Regions from separate parts of the Enterococcus rotai genome, predicted to be linked through region 1. Evidence: predicted binding sites of a transcription regulator. Region 1 holds the regulator's gene; the other holds the start of a gene.
What was found. The regulator NrdR, encoded in region 1, represses ribonucleotide reductase genes. The targets are predictions, from matches to a motif close to ACACNATATATNGTGT.
Positions count from the first base shown of each region.

Region 2: the regulator NrdR is predicted to act here: its motif matches at 1,834-1,849, upstream of nrdH (glutaredoxin-like protein NrdH).

Region 1 is NZ_CP013655.1:3,300,748-3,303,965, forward strand. Features, by position in the region: gene ATZ35_RS14740 (replication initiation and membrane attachment family protein) at 1-1,086, opposite strand, end outside; gene nrdR (transcriptional regulator NrdR) at 1,099-1,584, opposite strand; gene coaE (dephospho-CoA kinase) at 1,902-2,495, opposite strand; gene mutM (DNA-formamidopyrimidine glycosylase) at 2,499-3,218, opposite strand, start outside.
Region 2 is NZ_CP013655.1:310,446-313,663, reverse strand. Features, by position in the region: gene nrdE (class 1b ribonucleoside-diphosphate reductase subunit alpha) at 1-1,021, opposite strand, end outside; gene nrdI (class Ib ribonucleoside-diphosphate reductase assembly flavoprotein NrdI) at 1,002-1,379, opposite strand; gene nrdH (glutaredoxin-like protein NrdH) at 1,381-1,605, opposite strand; gene ATZ35_RS01475 (FeoA family protein) at 2,099-2,569, shown strand; gene feoB (ferrous iron transport protein B) at 2,571-3,218, shown strand, end outside.

The DNA.
Region 1 (3,218 bases):
ATTGATCACACTATTTGGCAGTCCGGATTTACTCACTAAGTATTTAACTAAAGAGCGCTCTTGCGGCGTAGTATAACCGCCTCGTTCATTTTTCAAGGCTTCCAAATAGTTCAATGGAAAATTCTTCTCACTATCCATGATCATTTGAATATCTTGTGTTGAAAAACCATTCATTTTTAATGAGTTGTAACGATATGTTTGCTGATCTGCAGCAGATAATTCCACTGATTCGTTAGTTTGGAATTGGCTTGCCTTTTGTTTTTTATCAGGATCATAAGTACGATACACCGCTCGTTCAAAGTCTTTGACGTCGATCTTACTCGTATAATAATCAAATGATTTAGAACAAAACTCGATCATATCTAATTCTGTGATCCCAAATAAATTGTGGAAGATAAAGACCTCTTCCTTAAAACCAGCACTATTATCAGGAAGTTTGATTCCTAAATTTTCAATTCCTTGAACAAAATAGGCCCAATCAAAGGTTTCACTGACTGCACTTGGTTTTTTCACAGGTCTTGGATCAGTGAATGCTTGCGCCAGCTGACCTAGCTGACCACTTTGTGCAATGATTTGCTCCTCTTTGAACAGATAGACATCTTTAAAACTAGCTGAAACTTCTTCAAAACCTGTCAAACTAATAAATTTGGGTTTGAATCGCTCAAATAATTTATCCAACTTTCTTTGTCCAACGCTGTTTAACAGAGTCAGTGACAACACTTCGTCTTTAAAGAAACGTTCGGCCGTTTCAGGATGATTTAAACGATACAAAAAGTAAATCCCTAGTTCACTATCTTCTTTGACAAAGGTACTTAGTAATCCAATACCTTCTAATTTTTTTCTAGCAGTTTGAATTTCTTTGATACTCATATCCAACATTGTAATCAGCTCTGCATGAAAAAGTGATTCACTAACACCTGTTTCTGTAACTTCTGATAACAGTGTCAAATATAAACTAAACGCTTTTGCGCCAATTATCGGTTGATATAAAAGCGTTAAAACAGTTTGTTCTTGGTCAGATAAAGTATAAGCAATGGTTGCTTGAAATATGCTTTTTGGCTGGACTTCTTTCCACTTGTCTTTCAAGGAAAGACCTCCTTATTCATTGGTTGTATCAGCGTTTGAAGACTTTGCTTTATCAACGATTCCTTGCAATTCTTTTAAGAACACACTCATATCTTTAAATTGACGGTACACACTGGCAAAACGAATATAGGCAATTTCATCTAGATTGACTAAATCTTCCATTACATATTCTCCGACTAATGTCGTTGAAACTTCATTCTCGCCTAAGCTACGAACACGATTTTCAACATTATCAACGATTTGTTCCATTTGTTCCATGGCAACTGGACGTTTTTCTGCTGAGCGAATCAACCCGCGTAAAATCTTCTCTCTATTGAATTCTTCTCGGTCACCGTTTTTCTTAATGACTAATAATGGTGCAGCTTCAATCCGTTCAAATGTTGTAAAACGGTAATTACAATTTTCACACTCTCTACGACGACGGATCGCACGACCATCGTCAGCTTGACGACTATCAATTACACGAGAATTATTATGATGACATCTTGGACAACGCATAGTATTCACCTCATTTTATCTAATAATATCTATTTTAACAGTTAATTTTAAGTTTACTTCCTATATTATAACATGAAATGCTTAAGAAACCAGACATTAGCGATTACTTCTTAACCATTTTTTTTCATTTGTTTAACGTTTATTTAATAACAGTTTTTTAAATAAAATGAATCAGACTCTCACTGAGCTGGTTATTTCTCTTATCAATTTATCTAAATAAGTTGTAACAAAAAAATGAAAACAAAATCGGCTTTAACATTCGCTGCCTCCCTTGTCTTCATTTATCTGAAAAATAGTTCTTACTACAGATCGAGTAATTAAAAATGATTTTTTAACACCCAATTTTCCACCAATTTCTTAGTTTCTTGGATCGTTTTTTGATTATCAAATACGATATCTGCTCTTTGCTTTTTCTGTTCGATCGATAATTGACTGTTTATTCGTTGCCACGCTTCTTGTTCCGTCAGATGATCTCTTTTCATCAAACGATCCAGTTGAATCGTTTCTGGAACATAGACAACTGCTACTTGATCCATGTCATTTTCATATCCGCCCTCATAAAGCAAGGGAATATCAACAACGACTAATGACGCTCGGTCTTTTTTCTTTTCAATTTGCGACAAGATTGCTTCTCTTAAAAAAGGAGAGAGTAATGCATTTAGTTTTTGTCTTTTTTCTTCGTCTGAAAAAACAAGCGCTCCTAATTTTTTACGGTCCAATGAACCATCTGGCTGCAATATTTCTGTTCCAAACGTAGACACAATTTTAGCTAACGCTGGCATGCCCACTTCAACAATTTCTCGAGCGATCACATCAGCATCAACAACTGGAAAACCCAGTTCTTTAAAGACCTTTACAACGGTACTTTTCCCTGTAGCAATCCCACCAGTCAGTCCTAATATCTTAGTCATCGTTTAGTTTCTCACTTTTAAGGTTTGACACTTCGGACAAAAATGGGTTCCTCGTTGTGCAACTTTGATTTTTTTGATTGGTGTAGCACATCGTGGACATGGTTTCTCCGTTTGGCCATAAACATTTAGTGAAATTTGGAAGGTTCCTGCTTCGCCTAGCGCATTTAAGTAGCTACGGATTGTTGTTCCGCCAGCTTCGACCGCTCGGCCTAGGACATCGATGATTGCATAATACAGCCCTTCAACCTCTTTAGGTTTTAATGAATCAGCGGGTTGTTCTGGATGAATACTCGCTTCCCACAAAGCCTCATCTACATAAATATTCCCTAAACCGGTAACTAGTCGTTGATCTAATAATAACGGTTTGATGGCTTTATGATGTTTTTTTAACCCCATTCGAAATTCCTTTAATTTGAATTGAGTAGGAATCGGTTCAGGACCTAAAGCCAAGATACCTTTATACTGTTCACCTTGATTTTTAGGCACTAAAACCATACGACCAAATTTCCGAACATCAAGATAACGGAGTTCAGTTCCATCGGTAAATGTAAAAATCACATGGGTGTGTTTTGTTCGCTCTTCTTCCGGCTTATGGGTTTCATACTTTCCTTCCATCCGCAGATGAGAAATCATATCGTAATTCGTTAATTTGAAAATCAAAAATTTCCCACGTCGTTCCATTTTTTCGATTGTTTGACCAATCAACTGTTGCGCAAAAATATC
Region 2 (3,218 bases), 760 kb from region 1:
CTTTGATTTTACGTTTACGAATCTTAGGATTAGCTACTAGATTATCGTATTCTTTTGTAATATCAACATAAGAGAACGGTACACCGTATTCACGTTCAACACTATATGGGCTAAATAGATACATGTCTTCGTTGTTACGAGCTAGTTCATAAAATTTATCAGGAACCACAACACCTAAAGAAAGAGTCTTCACACGAACTTTTTCATCCGCATTTTCTTTTTTCGTTGAAAGGAACATTTCGATATCTGGATGGAAAACGTTTAGGTAAACAACTCCAGCACCTTGACGTTGACCTAATTGATTAGAGTAGCTAAAGCTATCTTCGAACAATTTCATAACAGGAACCACGCCGCTGGCAGCTCCTTCGTAGCCTTTGATCGGAGCGCCTGCTTCACGCAAGTTCGCTAGTGTGATTCCCACACCGCCACCAATACGTGATAATTGTAAGGCTGAGTTGATTGAACGGCCAATGCTGTTCATATCATCTGTTACTTGGATCAAGAAACAAGAAACAAGCTCACCACGGCGTTTACGTCCAGCGTTTAAGAAAGAAGGCGTTGCTGGTTGGTAACGTTGATGGATCATTTCGTCAGCTAGAACTAAGGCTAATTCCTCATTGCCATCAGCAAAGTATAACGCGTTGAAAGCTACACGGTCTTCATAACTCTCTAAGTATTCTGTTCCTGCATTATTTTTAAGGGCATATTGTGAATAAAACTTGTAAGCAGCCATAAATGATTTGAATTCAAACTGTTGTTCATCAAGAAATGTGTATAATTTTTCAATAAAGGCCATAGAATATTTTTCAATAAATGCTGTTTCTAAGTAATCATTTTCAATCAAATAATTGATTTTTTCTTCTATAGTATTGAAGGTTCTTGTGTTAGGAAGAACATTTTCTTGGAAAAAGGCTTCCAAAGCTTCTTTATCCTTATGTAAAGGGATTTGCCCATCTACAGGACGATTGATCTCGTTATTCAGCTTAAAATAGCTGACATCTTTAATTTCTTTTAGACTCAAGTTCACTCACTACTTTCTTAAAGGATTCTACATCTTCATTCGTACCGCTAAATTCAAAAGCAAAAAGCATTGGAACATTGTAATCGCGTGCTATGTCTTTTGCTGTATAGACAAATAATTCAGCAAAGTTGAGATTACCACCGCCAGCTACACCTTGTAAGTGTTCACGATTGGTCTTATAATCAAGAAAATCGTTCACTACTTCAGTGATTTCTTGGTCATAAGTAGGAACGACTAGGACAAAAGGCTCATTTATCTCAAAAAAAGGATTCGCAGGCTCAATTTCGTAAGCTGCTAAATCCAATTTTTTAATGAAGCGTCTGGTTTGTCCGGTGACTGTAAAATAAACAATTTTCATTTTAGCTAGCCAATTGTTTTAATTGATCAGGACGGAATCCTACAACTGTTGTAGCATCAGAAGTGATAACCGGAACACTTTGGAATCCTTGTTCTTTTAACCAGTCGATTGCGTCTGGTTGGATATCGATATTTACTTCTTCAAATGCTATATTATTCTCGCTCAAAAAGCGTTTTGCCATTTTACATTGGATACAATTATTTTTAGAAAAGATTTTTACGTTCATTTTTAATTCCCCCTCAATTAGTTTACTTCACTAGTATAAATCTCTCAGGGAAAAAGTCAACACTTAGGCACTACATATTGTGGTCATTTTTGGATGGAATACCATGTTTTGTGTTTTTGAAAGAAATATGAAAGCACGTATTCTCTAGATTTGAGCGGCTATTCTTGCTATTTTCGTGTTAAAAAAAGAAATTTATTAAAATTTTCAAGGGAATTTCTAATTGGCAAAACACAAGATATAGTGGTCGATTGTTCTGAGAGACACTAATCAAATTAAGCCAGTTAAGTGCAGAATATATTTTCTTACTATAGGTAGAAAGAAGATTGATTTAAGTCTCACAAACAGGTATACTTAATGAGAACGATTATCAATATCATTGATAATTAAAATGAAACTTTTTCACAAATAGTTAGCGTGGTTGTTTTTGTATTGAAAAGTACAAAGTGAAACGTCGTTATCATATAGTGGCATTTAGAATGGGGAGGGTAATCCAATGTTGACATTGGCACAAGCAAAGTTAAACAAGGTTTATACAATTGAAGAGATTCAGGCAGAAGGTTTTGCGAAGAAGCATTTGAATAATCTTGGTCTTGTGCCAGGAGGGAAAGTCGTGTTGGTAAATTATTCGAGTGAGAACGGTATTGTTTTGTTACACAATAGCCGAATTGCGATCAACCTATCTGTATTGAAACAGATTATTATAGTAGAAAAAAGTATGAATGAAGAAAATTGGGTGTCTCTCGACCAATTAACAATTGGGGAGAAAGCGCGTGTAATTGGTATTCATGGGCAAGGGGCTGTCAAAAGACGGTTGATGGATATGGGGCTGACAAAAGGTGTAGATTTACTTGTTAGAAAAATGGCGCCATTAGGAGATCCAATCGAAATCAATTTACGTGGCTATGAATTGACATTAAGAAAAAATGAAGCAGAACTAGTCTTGGTACAGAAAGAGGGGGTATAGGATGAAAGAGCAACATATTGCGCTGACGGGAAATCCAAATAGTGGGAAAACAACAGCTTTCAATGCACTGACAGGTGCCAATCAATATGTAGGAAATTGGCCAGGAGTTACTGTTGAACGAAAAGAAGGTAAACTGAAAAAAAACAAACAAATAACGATTCAAGATTTACCTGGTATCTATTCCCTTTCTCCTTACACTCCAGAAGAAGTAGTTGCCAGAGATTATTTACTGAGCGGTGGACCAGATGTTATTGTCAATATTGTTGACGCGACAAACTTAGAACGAAACTTATATTTAACGACCCAATTGATGGAAACAGGTATTCCAGTTGTAGTTGGATTGAATATGATGGATATTCTGGATAAAACAGGTAGAAAAATCAATATTGAAAAACTTTCCTATGGTTTAGGTGTGGATGTATCTGGTGTTAGTGCTTTAAAAAATCGAGGACTAGATGAATTAGTAAAAAAAGCTGTAAAAGCTGCTGAAATTTTTCCTCCAGAGTTGAACTATCCAACGTATGATAATCGTTTAGAAGCAGCACTAAATGAAATCATGGAGGTTTTGGGAAATAGTGTATTGGAAAGACAAGCCCGTTGGTATAGCATTAAATTGTTTGAACGAGATGCTAGAGTTCATGAGGAACTT